3 regions of the Nonomuraea sp. NPDC049758 genome follow, and region 3 is predicted to be linked to each of the others. Evidence: riboswitches for the same ligand, from Rfam matches in the RefSeq annotation. Region 3 holds a riboswitch; each other region holds the start of a gene.

Region 1 (6,459 bases), on a different contig from region 3:
AGGATGGTGGCGGTCGGGTCGGCCTTGCCCTGACCGGCGATGTCGGGGGCGCTGCCGTGCACCGGCTCGAACATGCTCGGCGAGGTGCGCTCGGGGTTGATGTTGCCGCTGGCCGCCAGGCCGATGCCGCCGGCGATCGCGGCGCCGAGGTCGGTGATGATGTCGCCGAACAGGTTGTCGGTGACGATCACGTCGAAGCGCTCGGGCTGGGTGACGAAGAACATCGAGGCCGCGTCGATGTGGCTGTAGTCGGTGGTGACGTCGGGGAACTCCGCGGCCACGCGGTTGACCGTGCGCTGCCAGAGGTCGCCGGCGAAGGTGAGCACGTTCGTCTTGTGGACGAGCGTGAGCTTCTTGCGGGGCCGCGACTGAGCCTTCTGGAAGGCGTACCGCACGACGCGCTCGACGCCGTGGGCGGTGTTCAGCGACTCCTGGGTGGCGATCTCGTGCGGCGTGCCGCGGCGCATGACGCCGCCGGTGCCCGCGTAGAGGCCCTCGGTGCCCTCGCGGACGACGACCATGTCGATGTGCTCGGCGGTGGCGCCGGCCAGCGCGGTCTCGACGCCGGGGAACAGCTTGACCGGCCGCAGGTTGACGTAGTGGTCGAACTCGAACCGGAGCTTGAGCAGCAGGTCGCGCTCCAGGATGCCGGGCGGCACGCTGGGGTCGCCCACGGCGCCGAGCAGGATCGCGTCGTAGCCGCGCAGCTCTTCGAGCACCGCGTCGGGCAGGGTCTCGCCCGTGCGGTGGTAGCGGGCTGCGCCCAGGTCGTAGTGGGTGGGCTCGATCTTCGTGCCCACGGCCTCCAGGACCTTGAGCCCTTCGGCTACGACCTCGGCGCCGATGCCATCCCCGGGGATGACGGCCAGGCGGATGTTACGCGACTCCATGGGCGGTACCTTACCGGCTCGTCTCGGCTGACGAACACATCATCTCAACAACCGGACAATCCGTTTTGGGGGGATTGCGACCTTTTGACCGTTTCGTTAGAGTCCGTCGAGCCTAATCCACGCAGCCGCTGCGTGGAGCCGGGGACCCACCTTTCCCCCCGGGGCGAATCGGCTGCGCCTCCCCCCGAGGAGCCGCCGTAGGGCTACTTCCAGGCCCGAGCCCGTCAGCTAACCCGGTCGGCCACGTGGAAGGACAGTCCCCTGTCTAGCATCGCCATCCTTGTGGCGGTGGCAGCGGGCGCCGCAGGTCTCGTGCCTGCCGCTCCCGCGGCTCCCGCCGCTCCGGCCGCCCCCACCCCCTCCATCACCCTCACCGGCCCCCAGGTGAAACAGGTCCAGGAACGGCACGTGCCGAAACCGGCCTGGAAGGTCGCCCTCGAATACGCCATGGACAAGCGCGGCACCCCGTACGTGTGGGGCGGCGCCAGCGAACGGGGCTACGACTGCTCGGGCCTCATGCTCCGGGCCTACGAGGACGCCGGCATCGAGCTCCCCAGAACCGCCGCGGAGCAGTACGGCGCCTTCTCCAGGAAGATCGCCTGGAAGGACCTCAAGCCAGGCGACCTGGTGTTCTTCAGCGGCCTCGGCCACGTCGGAATGATCTCCAAGCCCGGCTACATGGTCCACTCCCCCCACACCGGCGACGTGGTGAAGGAGGAACGCCTGTCGCAGTGGCGCAGGCAGGCCTTCGTCGGCGCGGTACGCCCCGACCCCAAGGGCGTCAAGCGCTGGGCCGACTACAAGCAGCTCCAGAAGGCCCCCGCCCCCGCCATGCTCACCGCGACCCTGTGACGACGACCTTCCCCGGGGCGTGCCCCTCCTCCTGGTAGCGGACGGCCGCCGGGAGCTCGCCGAAGGGGAAGGTCCTGTCGATGACCGGGGTGACCGCGCCCCGCTCGATCAGCCCGGTCAGCATCAGCAGGTTCGCCCTGTTGCTCCCGCAGCGGACGACGTCCGCCCTGACGATCCGCTGCGGGACGAAGGGCCCCGACGCGAGCGCGGCGAACATGTGGCCGGCCGGCTGCACCCAGCGGCCGGCCGGCCCGCCGACCAGCACGTACGTGCCCTGCCTGGTCAGCACGCGGCGGCAGTCCGCTACCCGGCGGCCGCCCGCCACGTCGAGCAGCAGGTCGAAGCGCCGGCCCGAGGCCGCGAAGTCCTCCTTGGTGTGGTCGATGACGTCGTCCGCGCCGAGCGAGCGGACCAGGTCCGCGTTCCGCCCGCTGCACACGCCCGTGACGTGCGCCCCCAGCGCCTTGGCGAGCTGCACGGCGAACGTGCCCACGCCGCCGGACGCGCCGTTGACCAGCACCTTCTGGCCCGGCTGGAGGCGTCCCTCGTCACGCAGCGCGATCAGCGCGGTGTTGGCCGCCATCGGCACCGCCGCCGCCTGCTCGAACGACAGGCCCGCCGGTTTGGGCGCCACCTCGCCCTGCCGCAGGCAGACGTACTCGCCGAAGCCGCCCCCCAGCGACATCGCGTACACCTCGTCGCCGGGACGGAACAGCGTGACGTCCTTGCCGGCCGCCTCGACCTCCCCCGCCACGTCGGCCCCGAGGACGGCGATGCGCGGCCGTCGCAGCCCGACCCCGCCGCCCATGACCCGGGCCAGGTACGGCTCCCCCCGCATGAAGTGCCAGTCGTAGGGCTGCACGGACGTGGCCCGCACCCGGACCAGCACCTCGTCGTCGCGCGGCACGGGCCGCTCCACGTCGGTCAGGACGAGTTGGTCGGGCGAGCCGAACGAGCGCAGGACGTACGCCTTCATCGTTTTCTCCCTCGTGCCGCTGATGTGCCGCCAGTGTGGGCGTGACCTGCGCGGACGCTCAACGGTCGAAAGGCGACGGCTCGATGGCCGAAAGTACGACCGCCCGCCCGCCGATGGTGCGAATCAGGACCGGCCGTCCGCGCGATGACCGGGCACGGGCGCGGACGGCACGCTCTCGGGCATGAGATGGATCGCACCCGCCGGGCTGCTCGCGCTCAGCGTCGTCCCGCTGGTCGCCGGCGCACTCCGGCTGACCGAACTGGCCGCCGGCGCCCCCGTCACGGCGGACAACGCGCGCTTCTTCGCCATGCCCGTGCCGGTGTTGCTGCACATCCCGGCTTCCCTGGTGTTCTGCGTCCTCGGCACGTTCCAGTTCCAGGCCCGGTTCCGGGCCGGGCGGCCGGGGTGGCACCGCGCGGCGGGGCGGGTGCTGGTGGCGTGCGGGCTGGTCGCGGCGTTGTCGGGGGTGTGGCTGACGCTCTTCTCCGACCTTCCCGCCGGCGACGGGACGCTGCTGGCCGCCTTCCGGCTGCTGTTCGGGACGGCCATGGCCGCCTGCCTCCTGCTCGGCCTGGCCGCGATCCGGCGGCGCGACGTGGCCCGGCATCGCGCCTGGATGACCCGCGGGTACGCGATCGGGCTCGGCGCGGGCACGCAGGCGTTCACCCTGGCGTTCGGGCTGGCCGCCTTCGGGCCGCCCGGCGAGCTCGGCCGGGCGCTGCTCGTCGGCGCGGGCTGGGTGATCAACCTGGCGGTGGCCGAGTGGGTCGTCCGCAGAACCCTTGGAGGTCAGGTGCGTACGCGGTCGGTCTCGTAGGCCCACATGGCGATCTCGACGCGGTTGCGCACGCCGAGCTTGGTCATCAGGCTCGCGACGTGGCTCTTGACCGTGCTGAGCGAGATGTGCAGCTCGCGGGCGATCTCGCTGTTGGTCCGGCCGCGGGCCACGGCGCGCAGGATCTCCTCCTCGCGGCCGGTGAGCGCCTCGACCGGCTGCGCGGGCGCCTCCGTACGCCCGGCCCCGGCGAACGCGGCCAGCAGGCGCGCGGTCACGCTCGGAGCGATGAGCGCCTCGCCGCCGGCCGCCGCGGTCACCGCCTGGGCGAGCAGCGCCGGGCCGGCGTCCTTGAGCAGGAAACCCCTGGCTCCGGCGCGCAGGGCGGCGTAGACGTACTCGTCGAGGTCGAACGTGGTGATCACGACGACCGCCATGGGGTCGGCGACGTCGGGGCCGGCCAGCTCGCGGGTGGCCGCGATGCCGTCGAGGCCGGGCATGCGGATGTCGAACAGGCACACGTCGGGGCGCAGGCGGCGGGCCAGCTCGACGGCCCGCCTGCCGTCGCCGGCCTCGCCGACGACCTCGATGCCGGGCTGGGCGTCGAGGATCATCCTGAGCCCGGTACGGGCGATCTCCTGGTCGTCGGCCACCAGCACCCGGATGGCCTCCGTGCCCTCCGGGTCGCTTCCCGCAGCCTCCCGCCGGGCGTTCATGCGGTCTCCTTCGGCAGGACGGCGGTGACCGTCCAGCCCCGGTTGGGGTTGGGGCCGGCCTCGCAGGTGCCGCCGAGGAGGGCGGCGCGTTCGATCATGCCGATCAGGCCGTAGCCGGGGGCGGCGACCCCGCCGGCGCGGTCGCCGTCGTCGCTCACGGTCAGGCGTACGGCGGCGTCGTCGGCGGTGACCCGGACGGTGATGTGGGTGGCGTGACGGGCGTGCCGCCGGGCGTTGGTGATCGACTCCTGGGCGATGCGGTAGAGCGCCGCGCCGGCCGAGGGCGGCAGGTCGCCGAGCCCGTCCGCGATCTCCACCTCGACGGCCGGGCCGACGCGCGGGCGTCCGGCGAGCCGCCGCAGGTCGTCGAGGTGGCGGCCCGGGGTCAGCTCCGCCGGCTCGTTCCTGCGCAGCACCCGGACCATGGCCCGCATCTCGGCGAGCGTGCGCGACGCCTCGGCCTCGATCACCCGTAACGCGTCGGTGGCCGCGCCCGGCTCGGAGGCGGCGGTGGCCAGGCCCGCCTGGGCGCGGATGGCCATGGCCGAGACGTGGTGGGCGACGGTGTCGTGCAGGTCGCGGGCGAGCTGTTCACGTTCGAGCAGTTTGACCTGGTCGAGCTCGCGCAGCCGCGCGCCGGCCCGGTAGCGGAAGGCGCTGCCCAGCCCGACGGTCGCGACCAGCACGCCGAGCGCCGGGACGACGTCGCCGGGCGCCATGCGTCCGGACACCAGCGACAGGCCGACCGCGACCAGCCCGGCCGCCATCCCGATCACGGCCTCGCGCCCGGAGCCCCACCGGAACAGCGCGTAGAGCACGATCGTGACGAACGCCAGCGTGTACGTCTCCACCGGCTCGCCGCCGGTCAGCAGCGGGGCCAGGGTGGTGGCGCCGAACACGAGCGCGACCATGAGCAGCGGCCTGGTCCTGCGCCACAGCAGCGTGGGGATCAGCGCGACGGTGACGGCCGTCGAGACCACCGGCCAGCGGAGGTCGGGCCGCAGCACGCCCTCGATCACCGCGGCCGGCACGAGCACCGCGACGAGCGCCCAGTCACGCCACACCCGCAGGGGCGGGCCGGGAGGACGAGGCTCGCGCCACACAGAACGAAGGAGGCCGGCCACCCCCATATCGTAAGCGCGCCCCCATTCCCCCGCATCGCCCCAAACCCCCCTCCCACAGGCGGGGGCTGGGAGTCGGCACCTCGGGGCGCGGAGCTACCGGCCTACAGGGAAGAGGGGCTGGCTGTTGGTACCCCAGGGCGCGGAGCTACCGGCCTACAGGGGAGGCGGGGCTGAAGGTCAGTGTTTGCGGGCGTCGAAGATGAGGTCCCAGGCGCGGGACTTGGCGTGGGCGACCGCGCCCAGCAGCACGCCGCTGTCGCCCAGCGCGCTGGCCACCACCCGCGGGCGCAGCGGCCCGAGCTCGGCGATGCGGCGCTCCACGGACGCGCCCAGCAGGTCGAGGTTGCGCCCCACTCCCCCGCTCAGCACGATCACCTCCGGATCGAGCACGGCGGCCACGGCCACCAGCAACCCGCCGATGCGCCGGCCCTCGGCCTCCACCACCGACCTGGCCGCCGCGTTCCCCTCGGCGGCGGCGGCGAAGACCTCCCTCGCCGTCTCCAGCTCCAGCCCCGCCGCCCGGGCGGCGCGCACCACACCGGGCGCGGAGGTGGCCGCCTCGGTGGCCCCGTGCGTGAAGGGGTCGCCGTCGTGCGCGAAGGAGTCGGCGTCCTCGGCGAAGGAGTCGGCGTCCTGGGCGAAGGGGTCGGCGGCGTGCGTGAAAGGGCCGGTCGGTGGGGCGGGGGCGGGGGGTTCCTCGGCGGCCGGGATGTAGGACACCTCGCCCGCCGCCCCCCGCGCCCCGACGTACAGCTCGCCGTTGATCACGATGCCCATGCCGACGCCGGTGCCGATGGACACCAGGGCGAAGTTGGCCTTGCCCCGCCCGGCCCCGTGAACGTGCTCGCCGACGGCGGCCAGGTTGATGTCGTTCTCGATGACGAGGTCGACGCCCAGGGCGGCGTGCAACCGGTCGGCCAGGTCAGGCGGGCCGGGCAGGTTGGGGGCGAAGTCGAGGCCGCCGCGCACGGGGTCGTACACACCGGGCGAGCCCACCACCGCGCAGGTGATCGAGCGCCACTCGACCTCGGCCTCGCGGGCCGCCGCCGCGGCCAGCTCGCCGACCAGCGCGGCCAGCTCGGCCGACGTGCGGGCCGTGTTGCGGCCGTCGGTACGCCCCGCGAAC
Region 2 (6,459 bases), on a different contig from region 3:
TGGACGAAGTAGCCCAGCACCTTGTTGCCGCCGCCACCGCCGCCGCCCGTGGTGGTCGCGGTGATCTGGTTGCTGTCGGCCGAGCGGTTGCCCGCCGCGTCACGCGCGCGCACGGTGTAGTTGTAGGAGGTGTTGGCGCTGAGGCCGGTGTCGTTGTACGAAGTGCCCGTGACGGTCGTGACCAGGGTGCCGCCGCGGTAGACCTCGTAGCCGGTGACCGCCACGTTGTCGGTGGAGGCGTTCCAGGCCAGCGAGACGCTGTTGTTGCTGACGCCGGTCGAGCGCAGGTTGCCGGGCACCGACGGCGGGGTCTTGTCGTCGCCGCCACCGCCGCCGGTGGTCGTCGCGGAGATCTGGTTGCTGTTGGCCGAGCGGTTGCCGGCCGCGTCACGCGCGCGCACGGTGTAGCTGTAGGCCGTGTTCGCGGTGAGGCCGGTGTCGTTGTACGTGGTGCCCGTGACGGTGGTGACCAGCGTGCCGCCGCGGTAGACCTCGTAGCCGGTCACGGCCACGTTGTCGGTGGAGGCGTTCCAGGCCAGGGCCACGCTCGTGTCCGTGACGCCGGTCGAGCGCAGGTTGCCCGGCACGGACGGCGCGGTCGTGTCGCCGCCGCCGCCACCGGAGACCTTCCACAGCGCCGCCACGTTCGGCGGCTCCCAGCCGGGCTGGGAGGTGTGCGCCTGGAGACAGACGTAGTCGACGCCGTTGTAGGTGACGACCGTGCCCGCCGTGTAGGCGGTCCACGGGGCCCAGGCCGCCGCGTACGCCACCGTGCTGGCGGAGGCGAGCGCCGGGGCGGCCACGGCCGCGGTGAGGGGCAGGGCCAATGCCGCCATTCCCGCCAGGACCTTGCTCAGAATGGTGTGTTTCATGTCGCTCCGACATCCGTTGGGGGGTGTGTGGGGAGTGGGATGGGAGACTTCTGGGGAAACTATTAGGAAAGTTTCCTTTAAGTTGTGAATCGACGGTAGCTTCTGCCTGGGGGAGCGTCAATACGTATCGGTCAGGCGTCCGTAATCGTGCCGGTCAGACCCCGGACGCGCCCGTTCACGAGGGGATAACGGTTCAGGAACGGGGGCTGACGGCGGGGTGAGCCGTGGCTCAGCATTGGACCGTGGCAGGAATCTCCGCCTGGCGGCGGACGCCCACGCGACGCGGGCCCTACGTGGTCCGCGCGGTCGCGGAGTTACGGTCCTGGCCGTCGCTGAACGTCAGCGGCACCGGTCAGCAGGTCACCTTCGCCGTCCACGGAACCGAGATCCTGCGCCTGGCCGGCCGGGACGAGATCCACGTACGGCTCACCGCCCCCGCCATCGGCCGCCTGGAGCCGTACCTGCGGGCGTGCGACCAGGTCCATGCCTGCCGCGACCGCGCCTGGGTCGCCGTACAGGTCGACGCCGAACCTGATCTGGAATTGTTGCTGGCGCTCACGAGCGTGGCGATAAAGGCGCACGTGGCGTGAACCGATTCGGTGCGTAGCGTTTCTCCCACGCAGCGTCGAAACTAATGCCGCCATTTGCCTGGGAATTACTCGCCGGGTAGCTTGGTTGTACACAGCCGAACGGGGAGTCGTCCCAGGTAGGGATGGCATTGCCTGGGAATTACCCAAGCGGGACCCGTGTTGTACAGAGTCGATGCGGACATCCCCGCATCCGGGCGTCGCACATATACCTTCAGGCCCTTTCCCGGGCCCGGGAAGACGATGCGTCAGCCCTTTGCCTGACCAAGAGACCGCTGAATCCGCCTGTGCGCGGAACCGGGGACCCATGTGTCCAATGGGGTGAATCGGCACCGTGGTGCCGTAGGGCAGCTTCCCGCCCGAACCCGTCAGCTAACCCGGCAAGCGGCACGGAAGCTCAAGGAGTAACACCCTCATGGCCAAGCACCGTCTTCACCGTGCCTTCAAGCTCGACCTCGCCAAGATCGCTCTCGGCGCGACCGCCGTCGCCGGCGTGCTCGGCACGCACGCGGCAGTGAACGCCGACACCGCCACCGCCCACACCGCCACCCAGACCGCCAAGGTCGCCGGCGTGGCCGCCCAGCCGCGCGTCGCGCAGCACCGCGCCGCCGACGAGAGCGCCAAGGGCAAGGTCAACGTCACCGCCGCGCAGGTGCTGGCCACGGCCCGCGCCCAGGTCGGCACCTCCGAGGACGCCAACGGCGGCGGCACCAAGTTCCAGAAGTGGTACGCCGACTCGCAGCGCGCCGCCGAGACCGCCGCGCGTGACGGCGGCAACCGCGCCATGTACCTGAACGCCCCCTGGTGCTCGATGTTCGTCTCCTGGGTCGGCGAGCAGACCGGCGCCCGCCCGCAGGTCGGCTGGGACGCCTACACCGTGACCCACGCCAAGTGGTTCGCCGCCAACGACCGCTGGGGCACCGAGGCCAAGCCGGGCGCCGTCGTCTTCTTCTCCTGGAGCGGCAGCAAGAGCCTGAACGACATCCAGCACGTCGGCTTCGTCGTCAAGGACAACGGCGACGGCACGATCTCCACGATCGAGGGCAACACCGGCAACGGCAAGGTCGAGCAGCGCGTCCGGCCGAGCTCCCAGGTCGTCGGCTACGGCTACCCGTCGTACGCCGCCTGATCCTTCCTTGCCAAGAGCGCACTCCCTGCGGGGAGTGCGCTCTTTCGCGTTTCAGGGCCGCCGGTGCCGGTGGACCAGGACCGCCGCTGCCTGCCCGGCCGAGCGGGCCGCGCCAGGCTCCTCGGAGATCATCGCGGTCACCGTGGCGCCGTCGATCAGGGTGAGCAACTGCTCGGCGAGCAGGCCGGGGTCCCCAGCCCCCGCCTCCTCGGCGAGCGAGCGCAGGTAGGCGCGCAGGCGCTCCTTGTGCTCGCGCACCGCCGTACGGACGACGGCCGAACCGGCGCCCAGCTCGGCGAAGGCGTTGGCGAACCCGCAGCCGCGGAAGTCGTCCTCGGCGAACCAGCGCTCCAGCCACGCGAAGACCGCCGGGATGCGGTCGCCGGCGTCGGCCACGTACGCGGTGAGCGAGGTCATCCAGCGTTCGTCGCGCCGCCGCAGATAGGCCACGACCAGCGCCTCCTTCGACGGGAAACACTGGTAGAGGCGTTTCAGCGAGACGCCGGAGGCGGCCCGGATCTCGTCCATGCCGACCGCCTGCACGCCGCGGCGGTAGAACAGGTCGCCCGCGGCGTCCAGCAGCCGCTGCTCGTGATCCATGACACCCCTCCAGGTGCTTGCCGCGGAGAACGATCGTTCTCTACGCTAGCGCACAACCCGGGAGAACGCCCGTTCTCTCGATCGGAGAGGACAGCCCATGACCCGCCCGCCCGTCCCGCCGTTCACCGAGGAGACCGCCCGGATCAAGGTCCAGGCCGCCGAGGACGCCTGGAACACCCGCGACCCCGACCGCGTCGCGCTCGCGTACACCGAGGACTCCGTGTGGCGCAACCGCGGCGAGTTCGTCACCGGCCGCGCCGAGATCGCGGCGTTCCTGCGCCGCAAGTGGGCCCGCGAGCTGGACTACGCCCTGCGCAAGGAGCTGTGGGCGGTCACCGGCGACCGCATCGCCGTGCGCTTCCAGTACGAGTCCCGCGACGCCGCCGGCCAGTGGTGGCGCAGCTACGGCAACGAGCAGTGGGAGTTCGACGCCTCCGGGCTGATGCGCCGCCGGGAGGCCAGCATCAACGACGTCGCCATCACCGAGGAGGAACGCCGCATCTTCGGCTCCCGCCCGCTGTCCGAGCACGGCGTGGACGTCCTCGGCATCCGCCACGCGGAGATCGCCGGGGTAAGGTCGGAAGGCCGATCGTAGGAGGTCTGACATGGCGGTCTTGCTGCTGGGCACCCTCGACACCAAGGGGGAGGAGTACGCCCTCGTCCGCGACCTGATCATCCGGGCCGGGCAGGGCGTCGTCCTCATGGACACCGGCGTCATGGGCGCCCCGGCGCTGGCCGCCGACGTCCCCGCCGAGGCCGTGGCGCGGGCCGCGGGCACCGGCCTCGACCGGCTCAGGAGCGCCGGCGACCGCGGCGCCGCGCTCGCGGCGATGGCGGCCGGGGCCACCGCCCTGGCCCAGGACCTGCACGCCCGAGGCGAGCTGAGCGGCGTGCTCGCGCTCGGCGGCAGCGGCGGCTCCTCCATCGCCGCCGCCGTCATGCGGGCGCTGCCCGTCGGCCTGCCCAAGCTGCTCGTCTCGACCATGGTCAGCGGCGACGTCTCGGCCTACGTCGGGGAGACCGACGTGACGCTCATGTACAGCGTCGTCGACGTCGCGGGCGTCAACTCCGTCTCCCGCCGCATCCTGACCAACGCCGCCGCCGCGATCAGCGCGATGGCCGCCTCCTACGCCGCCGGCGCCGAGCCGTCCGGGGAGGACAAACCGCTGGTCGCGGCCACGATGTTCGGCGTCACCACGCCCGCCGTCGACGCCGCGCGGGCCCGGCTGGAGTCCCTGGGCTACGAGGTGCTGGTCTTCCACGCCACCGGCTCGGGCGGCCGGGCCATGGAGGCGCTGGCGGCCGGCGGCCACTTCGCAGGGGTGCTCGACCTGACCACCACCGAGCTGGCCGACGAGCTCGTCGGCGGCGTGTTGTCGGCCGGCCCCGACCGCCTGACCGCCGCCGGGCGGGCCGGCATCCCGCAGGTCGTCAGCCTGGGCGCCGTCGACATGGTCAACTTCGGCCCGATGGAGACCGTGCCGGAACGGTTCAGGTCACGGCAGCTCCTGGTGCACAACCCGACGGTGACGCTCATGCGCACCACTCCGGCCGAGAACGCCGAGATCGGCCGGGCGATCGGCGAGCGGCTGGCCCGCGCGTCGGGGCCGGTCACGCTGTTCGTGCCGCGCGGCGGCGTCTCGGCCGTCGACGTCGAGGGCGGCCCGTTCCACGACCCGGCGGCCGACGCGGCCTGCTTCGACGCCGTGCTCGCGGCCGTCGCGGGCAGCGCCGTCGAGGTCGTGCAGAGCGACCAGGACATCAACAACGCGCAGTTCGCCGTGGCGGCCGCCGACCGGCTGCACCGGCTGATCGAGAAGGGGGCTTGATGCGTCGCGACGAGGCACTACGGAGGTTGCGCGCCGAGCGGGAGGCCGGCCGGCTGATCATCGGCGGCGGCGCGGGCACCGGGCTGTCGGCCAAGTCCGCCGAGGCGGGCGGGGTCGATCTGCTCATCATCTACAACTCCGGGCGGTTCCGGATGGCCGGCCGCGGCTCGCTCGCCGGCCTGATGCCGTACGGCGACGCCAACGCGATCGTCGTGGAGATGGCGGGGGAGGTCCTGCCGGTCGTCAAGGACACGCCGGTGCTGGCCGGGGTGTGCGGGACCGACCCGTTCCGGCTGATGCCGCGCTTCCTCGACGAGCTGAAGGACATGGGCTTCACCGGCGTCCAGAACTTCCCGACGGTCGGCCTGATCGACGGTGTCTTCCGGGCGAACCTGGAGGAGACCGGCATGGGCTTCGACCTGGAGGTGGAGATGATCAGGCTGGCCGCCGAGCGCGACCTGCTCACCGCCCCCTATGTGTTCACCCCCGAGCAGGCCACGGCCATGGCGCGGGCGGGCGCCGACATCCTCGTCCCGCACATGGGCCTGACCACCAAGGGCAGCATCGGCGCCGTCACCGCGATCGGCCTCGACGAGGCGGCCGTGCGCATCCAGGAGATGCGTGACGCCGCCGTCGCCGTCAACCCCGACGTCATCGTGCTGTGCCACGGCGGCCCCATCGCCGAGCCCGACGACGTGCGCCACATCCAGCAGCGCACGGTCGGCGTCGCCGGGTTCTTCGGCGCGTCCTCGATGGAACGCCTGCCCGCCGAGCGGGCCATCGCCGAGCAGGTCCGCGCCTTCAAGCAGCTCTGACCGGGAGGAACCCGCCATGCACCGACGACCGGACGCCCTGCCCACGATGATCTTCGACTGGGGGGCCATCAAATGGCACGTGACGCCCGACGCCGTGCCGGGCGCGTCCTCCACGTTCGGCGAGGTCATCATCAACCCGAACAAGGGCCACGAACGCCACCTGCACCCCGACTCCGACGAGGTCCTCTACGTCATCGAGGGCGAGGGGCGGCAGACCGTCGGCGACGACCCGGAGTTCCCGGTCAGGGCCGGTGAGGCGATCTACATCCCGAAGGGCACGCTGCACTCCACCTTCAACACCGGCTGGCGGCCGCTGCGGATCATCGCGACGTACACGCCGGGCGGGGCCGAGCTGGCGCTGCGCGAGCTGCCCGGCTTCGTGGAGCTCGGCCCCGGCGACCACCCGACCTGGGCGGCCGCCACCTCCTGAGCGGCGGAGGCCGTGCGCGGGCTGCGAGCCCGCGCGCGGCCTCCGGCGTGCTCGACCTCCATGCGAATGATCGTTCACGTCCGGTCTGTCGGTGGCCTCCGGTAGATTTCCGGGTCTGTTGATCAAGCCCCATCGGAGTTGGCTGTCGGCGCGAGCATGCCGTCAGACTGGAGGTCGAGACCTTGGACGCGGACGAA
Region 3 (6,459 bases):
GGACGACCGTGCGCTCGGCGGGCCCCTGGGCGCTCGGCGGCTGGGCGCGCAGCCAGGCGAAGTCGTGGCGGACGAGGTCGACGCCCGCCCCCCGGACGGCGGCGGCCAGCTCGTCGGGGACGGGCAGGGCGGTGAAGACCGACACCCGGCTCATCCGCAGCCGCAGCGCGGCGGCCAGGCCCAGCAGGGCGCGCGCCCGCGAGGAGGTCGCCCGCGCCCGCAGCAGCGGCCGGAACGGCCCGGCGGCCAGCAGTTCGAGCAGCCTGAGCGTGGCCAGGCCGTCGTCCACGACGACGATGCGGCCGGGGTCGGAGGTCAGCCAGCGCATCTGGACCTTGCCGGAGAACGCGTCGCCCACGGCCTGGACGCGGCGTGGCATGCGCTCGCGCGGCTCGTCCAGCACCAGGCCGGCGGGCAGGTCGAGGCGGCGCAGCTCCTTGCGGGTGGCGCGCAGCGGACGCAGGCCGGCGCGCGGCACGACCACGGTGTCCGGGCCGAGCAGCCCGGCATGGTGGGCCTCGACGGCGCACAGCATCTGGAGCGGAGACTCCACCCAGGCCGACGCCTGTCTGACCACTCTGTTTCCCCCAGCCGGTGGATGGCCTTGCACGACCCGCCTCAAGGTAGCCCGGCCTGCTTAAGCCGCAAGAAACGACACGTGAACAATGGAGGGTATGAACTCGCTGATGCTCAACACCGACGGTGTGCAGATACCACAGCTCGGCTTCGGCGTCTGGCAGGTCTCTGCCGACGACGCCGAGCACGCGGTGACGACCGCGCTGCGCGCCGGATACCGGCACGTCGACACCGCCGCCGCCTACGAGAACGAGGAGGGCGTCGGCCGGGCCGTGCGCGCCGCCGGGGTGCCACGGGAGAAGGTGTTCGTCACCACCAAGCTGTGGAACGGCGACCACGGGCGCGCCGAGCAGGCCTTCGACGAGAGCCTGGCCCGCCTGGGCCTCGACTACGTAGATCTTTTCCTGATCCACTGGCCGGTCCCGGAGCAGGACAGGTACGTGCAGGCCTGGCGGGGGCTGGAGAAGATCTACCGGGACGGCCGGGCCAAGGCCATCGGGGTCTCCAACTTCACGGTCGCCACCCTGACCCGGCTGATGGAGGAGACCGACATCACGCCGTCGATCAACCAGATCGAGCTCCACCCGTACTTCCAGCAGCGCGAGCTGCGGGCCTTCCACGAGGCCAACGGCATCCTGACCGAGGCGTGGAGCCCGCTCGGGCAGGGCAAGGGGCTGCTGGCCGACCCGGCGCTGCGCGTGCTGTCGGAGAAGTACGGCAAGACGCCCGCCCAGATCGTGCTCCGCTGGCACCTGCAGCTCGGCAACGTGGTGATCCCCAAGTCGGTCACGCCGTCGCGGATCGAGGAGAACATCGACGTGTTCGACTTCATTCTCGACACCGAGGACATGGCGGCCATGGGCGCGATGAACGCGGGGCGGCGGATCGGGCCCGACCCCGACTCGTTCAACCTGACCTGAGCGCTCTACGATCTCGGTCGTGCGAGATTTCACCTGGGGAATAGCGGCGACCGGCGGCATCGCGCGTACCGTGGGGGCGGCCATCGTGGCCGAGCCCGGCATGCGGGTGGCCGCCGTCGGCTCGCGGAGCCCGCTCAGGGCGCGGGCGCTGGCCGACGAGCTGGGCGCGGAGTCGGCCTACGGCTCCTACGAGGCCCTGTGCGCCGATCCGGCCGTCGACGCGATCTACGTCGCCACGCCGCACGCCCAGCATCTGGAGGTGGCCGAGGCCGCCATCGCGGCGGGCAAGTCGGTGCTGTGCGAGAAGCCGCTGACGGCCGACGTGGCCGACGCCGAGCGCATGGTGGCGCTGGCCCGCGCGGCCGGGGTCTTCCTCATGGAGGCCATGTGGATGCGCTTCAACCCGCTCATCCAGCGGGTGGCGGCCGATCCGCGCTTCGGTGAGATCCGGTCGGTGCGGGCCTCGTTCGGCTTCGCGCTGCCCTACGACCCCGCCCACCGGCTGTGGGCGCCTGAGCTGGGCGGCGGGGCCCTGCTCGACCTGGGGATCTACCCGTTCGGGCTGGCCCAGCTGCTGCTCGGCATGCCCGCGGAGCTGCGCATGGCCGGCTCGCTGGCGCCCAGCGGGGTCGACGCCGAGGCCGGCGGGCTGCTGCTGTACCCGGACGGGCGGCGGGCCCTGGTGGACGTGTCGCTGCTGGCACATCACGCCAACGACGCGAGCGTGGTGGGCACGTCGATGCGGGCCGACATCCTGGCGCCGTTCTGGGCGCCGCGGCGGGTGCTGCTGTCGGGGCCGTCGATGGAGACGGAGGAGCTGGTGCTCGACCCGGCCGACAACGGTTACGCGGGCGAGCTGCGCGAGGTGCGCGCGGCCACGATCGAGGGCCGCACGGAGAGCGCGATCATGCCGCTTGACGAATCCCTTGCCATGATGGGGCTTCTGGCCGAAGCGCGGGCGCAACTCTCCTAGCTGGACCTTTAGCCACTTGCCTTGCTCTTGCCCGATGTATTACCTTGTGGGGCATCTCGCGGCAGACGTCCGGTTTGTCCGGCTTTGTCCAACCATCGCAAGACATTTCACAGGATCGTCCTGTGACCGCTGAATCCGCCTCCGGGCGGAACCGGGGACCCACGTCCTTTGGGGTGAATCGGCACTTCGGTGCCGTAGGGCAGCTTCCACGTCCGAACCCGTCAGCTAACCCGGTAAGCGGCATGGAAGCAAGGAGTCAATGCCCTCGATGGCCACGCACCGTCCCATCCGTGCCCCGAAGATCACCTACGCCCACGCCGCGCTCGGCGCGGCCATCCTCGCCTCCGCCATCGGCGCCCACGCCACCGCCGCCGCCGCCGACAGCGCCGGCCCGGCCGCCGCCGCCGGCCACTCGGCCGTCGCGCCGCAGGCCGCCGCCCAGACCCGCAAGGCGGAGGAGACCCAGGTCAACGTCACCGCCCAGCAGGTCCTGGCGATGGCCAAGGCCCAGGTCGGCACCTCCGAGAACGCCTACGGCGGCGGCACCAAGTTCCAGAAGTGGTACGCCGACTCCCAGCGCGCCGCCGAGACCATTGCCCGCGACGGCGGCACCCGCGCCATGTACCTGAACGCCCCCTGGTGCTCAATCTTCGTCTCCTGGGTCGGCGAGCAGACCGGCGCGCGCCCGCAGGTCGGCTGGGACGCCTGGACCGTGGCCCACGCCAAGTGGTTCGCCGCCAACGACCGCTGGGGCACCGAGGCCAGGCCGGGCGCCGTCGTCTTCTTCTCCTGGGGCGGCAGCAAGAGCCTGGACGCCATCCAGCACGTCGGCTTCGTCGTCAAGGACAACGGCGACGGCACGATCTCCACGGTCGAGGGCAACACCGGCAACGGCAAGGTCGAGGAGCGCGTCCGTCCGAAGTCGCAGGTCGTCGGCTACGGATACCCGCAGTACGCGAGCTGACCTCCCCCCGCTCCGAGCGCGCGTCCCGCACGAGGGACGCGCGCTCGCCGCGTCTCAGGGCCGGACCGCCGCCAGCGAGTAGAGGATCGGCAGGTGCGAGTCCCCGAACGGGAACCGGTACCGGCCGTCCGCGCCCTCGGCCAGCAGGCCGCGCGGGTCCATGTCGGTCTCGACGTGCTCGCCCAGCTCGGCCACCGTGAACCCGGCCCGCGCCGCCGCCGTGACGATCTCGCCCACCGAGTGCGGGTACTCGACCGCCTCGTGGGCCTCGGTCACCACCGCGGCGTCGGCGTACGTGCCGGTCACCGTCTCCCGGTGGGCCTGGCCGCCGCCGTAGGGCCAGTCGGCCACCAGCGGGTCGAGCGAGGACACCGTCTCGTAGGCCGGATGCAGGTCGACCAGCACCAGCCGCCCGCCCGGCCGCAGCGCCATGGCCGCGCCGCGCATCCAGGCGTCCAGGTCGCCGATCCAGCACAACACGCCGTACGTGGCCACCGCCACGTCGAAGCCGCCGGCCAGCGACTCCGGCAGCCGCTGCGTGTCGGCCTCCACGAACGTGGCCGCCAGCCCCGCCCTGGCCGCCAGGTCGCGGGCGCGCGCGACCGCCACCGGGGAGAAGTCGACGCCGGTCACCCGCGCTCCGAGACGCGCCCAGCTCAGCGTGTCCAGGCCGAAGTGGCACTGCAGGTGGAGCAGGTCCAGGCCGGCGACGTCGCCGGCCAGGCGGCGTTCGAGCGCGTAGAGGGTCTGCCGGCCGGCGAGGAAGGCGTCGACGTCGTAGAACCGGTCGGCCGAGGTGGAGCCGTGGACGCGGGCGCGCTCGTCCCACAGGGCCCGGTTGGGCACGGGGGCGTCTGGTGCGGGTTGGTGCATGGGGCGAGGATGGCACATCGGCCCGCCGGCCGCACGACCGGTACGGTGCCCTGGAAGCGGACGGTCCGCGCCCGCGTGTCGATCCGGCCGGCGCCCGTTCGACGCTTCGGCGAGGCCGGCTCCGCCCCGGAGCCGCGGACGGAAGGGACGGCAGGATGAAATTCATGATCGTCGGCAAGGCCAACGGGGAGACCGAGGCCGGGGCGCTGCCCAGCCAGGAGCTCGTCGACAACATGCACGCCTACAACGAGGCGCTGGCCAAGGCGGGGGTGCTGCTGGCCGCCGAAGGGCTCTACCCGAGCTCGCAGGGCGCGCAGATCGCCTACAGCGGCGGCCGGGCCACGGTGATCGACGGCCCGTTCGCCGAGGCCAAGGAGCTGATCGCGGGGTTCTGGCTGATCCAGGTGAAGTCCAGGGAGGAGGCTCTGGAATGGGCCATGCGCGTGCCCGTCCCGAAGGGCTATGACGGGATCGGCCTGGACGTGTGGCGAGTGTACGACGCCTCCGACACGCCCGACGCGGCCTCGTCCGACCCGGTGGAGGTCGAGCGGGAGAGGGCCATGCGCCGGCGTCTGGGCGGGCGGGAGAGCTGACCTCGGCTTGCGGACCCCGGACGGTGCTGGTGTCATGAGCCGGTGATGGCTTCCGACACCCACCGGGCGATCGAGGCGGTCTGGCGGATCGAGGCGCCCCGGCTCATCGCCGGCCTGGCCGGGCTGGTCCGCGACGTCGGCCTGGCCGAGGAACTGGCCCAGGACGCGCTGGTCGCAGCCCTGGAGCAGTGGCCGGAATCGGGCGTGCCACGCAACCCGGGCGCCTGGCTGATGACGGTGTCCAAACGCCGCGCCGTCGACCTGATCCGCCGGAACGAGCGGATGTCCCGCAACCTGGCCGAGCTGGGCCACCGGCTGGAGACCGCCGCTGAGCCGCCCGAGCCCGACGAGATCGAGGACGACCTGCTGCGGCTGGTCTTCACCGCCTGCCACCCGGCGCTGTCGATGGAGGCCCGGGTGGCCCTGACGCTGCGGGTGCTCGGCGGCCTGAGCACCGACGAGATCGCCCGCGCGTTCCTGGTGCCCGAGCCGACCGCCGCCCAGCGGATCGTGCGGGCCAAGCGCACCCTGGCCGACCGGAAGGTCCCGTTCGAGGTGCCGCAGGGCGCCGAGCTGGCCGGACGCCTGTCGTCCGTGCTGGAGGTCATCTACCTGATCTTCAACGAGGGGTACTCGGCGACCGCGGGCGACGACTGGATGCGGCCCGGCCTGTGCGAGGACGCGCTGCGGCTGGGCCGGGTCCTGGCGGGGCTGATGCCCGCCGAACCCGAGGTGCACGGGCTGGTCGCGCTCATGGAGATCCAGGCGTCCAGGGCGGCGGCCCGGGTGGGGCCGTCCGGGGAGCCGGTGCTGCTGCTGGAGCAGGACCGCACCCGGTGGGACCGGCTGCTCATCGGGCGCGGGCTGGCGGCGCTGGCACGAGCCGAGAGCCTGGCCGAGGAGCGGGCCGGGAGCCCGGCCGAGGAGCGAACCGAGGGCCTGGCCGAGGAGCATGCGGAGAGCTTGGCCGAGGAACGGGCCGAGGAGCGGGCGGGCGCGGTGGGGCCGTACACGCTGCAGGCCGCGATCGCGGCCTGCCACGCCCGCGCGTTCGACCCCGGCGACACCGACTGGGTGCGCATCGCCGGCCTGTACGAGTCGCTGGCCCGGCTGGCCCGCTCCCCCGTCGTCGAGCTCAACCGCGCGGTGGCGCTGTCGATGGCCTACGGCCCGGCGGTGGGCCTCGACCTGCTCGACCAGATCGTGGACGAGCCGGCGCTCAAGGGTTACCACCTGCTGCCGAGCGTCCGCGGCGACCTGCTGTTCCGGCTGGGCCGGCGCGGCGAGGCGCGGGCCGAGTTCGAACGGGCGGCCTCGATGACCCGCAACTCCCGCGAGCGCGCCCTGCTCCACGAACGCGCCGCCGCCTGCTGAGGGCCGCTTCCCCAGAGGCCGAGCGTCGGGCCGAGCGGTGGGTAAGGCGCTGGAACGTTCCAGAAGATCGTCACGCTCCGTGACAGCAACACCTGACCGGGAGCAAGCCCGGAGCGTCCGGGCGACATGCCCTTGATGCGGCACGAAAGATGTCTCTTGAGGTGGGAGCGCTCCCAAACCGCCCTT

Evidence for each region. A riboswitch is a leader RNA that binds a small molecule or an ion and turns the genes downstream of it on or off. The one in region 3 is predicted to bind cyclic di-AMP.
Region 1: it holds a riboswitch for cyclic di-AMP, as region 3 does, so the genes downstream of both, AB0J46_RS13190 (C40 family peptidase) here and AB0J46_RS20065 (CHAP domain-containing protein) in region 3, are expected to answer to the same signal.
Region 2: it holds a riboswitch for cyclic di-AMP, as region 3 does, so the genes downstream of both, AB0J46_RS38400 (CHAP domain-containing protein) here and AB0J46_RS20065 (CHAP domain-containing protein) in region 3, are expected to answer to the same signal.

The regions. Positions count from the first base shown of each region.
Region 1 covers NZ_JBFAMZ010000004.1:363,988-370,446, forward strand. Annotated here, with positions in the region: gene AB0J46_RS13185 (3-isopropylmalate dehydrogenase) at 1-890, opposite strand, end outside; cyclic di-AMP (ydaO/yuaA leader) riboswitch at 990-1,148, shown strand; gene AB0J46_RS13190 (C40 family peptidase) at 1,179-1,742, shown strand; gene AB0J46_RS13195 (NAD(P)-dependent alcohol dehydrogenase) at 1,726-2,718, opposite strand; gene AB0J46_RS13200 (DUF2306 domain-containing protein) at 2,900-3,535, shown strand; gene AB0J46_RS13205 (response regulator transcription factor) at 3,508-4,209, opposite strand; gene AB0J46_RS13210 (sensor histidine kinase) at 4,206-5,333, opposite strand; gene AB0J46_RS13215 (ROK family transcriptional regulator) at 5,511-6,459, opposite strand, start outside.
Region 2 covers NZ_JBFAMZ010000019.1:41,367-47,825, reverse strand. Annotated here, with positions in the region: gene AB0J46_RS38410 (glycosyl hydrolase family 18 protein) at 1-872, opposite strand, end outside; gene AB0J46_RS38405 (luciferase family protein) at 1,115-1,462, shown strand; cyclic di-AMP (ydaO/yuaA leader) riboswitch at 1,723-1,860, shown strand; gene AB0J46_RS38400 (CHAP domain-containing protein) at 1,875-2,588, shown strand; gene AB0J46_RS38395 (TetR/AcrR family transcriptional regulator) at 2,640-3,188, opposite strand; gene AB0J46_RS38390 (nuclear transport factor 2 family protein) at 3,286-3,783, shown strand; gene AB0J46_RS38385 (Tm-1-like ATP-binding domain-containing protein) at 3,794-5,017, shown strand; gene AB0J46_RS38380 (phosphoenolpyruvate hydrolase family protein) at 5,017-5,832, shown strand; gene AB0J46_RS38375 (cupin domain-containing protein) at 5,849-6,262, shown strand; gene AB0J46_RS38370 (hypothetical protein) at 6,445-6,459, shown strand, end outside.
Region 3 covers NZ_JBFAMZ010000007.1:116,188-122,646, forward strand. Annotated here, with positions in the region: gene AB0J46_RS20050 (hypothetical protein) at 1-577, opposite strand, end outside; gene AB0J46_RS20055 (aldo/keto reductase) at 675-1,496, shown strand; gene AB0J46_RS20060 (Gfo/Idh/MocA family oxidoreductase) at 1,516-2,469, shown strand; cyclic di-AMP (ydaO/yuaA leader) riboswitch at 2,587-2,724, shown strand; gene AB0J46_RS20065 (CHAP domain-containing protein) at 2,738-3,433, shown strand; gene AB0J46_RS20070 (methyltransferase) at 3,488-4,306, opposite strand; gene AB0J46_RS20075 (YciI family protein) at 4,462-4,899, shown strand; gene AB0J46_RS20080 (RNA polymerase sigma factor) at 4,945-6,273, shown strand.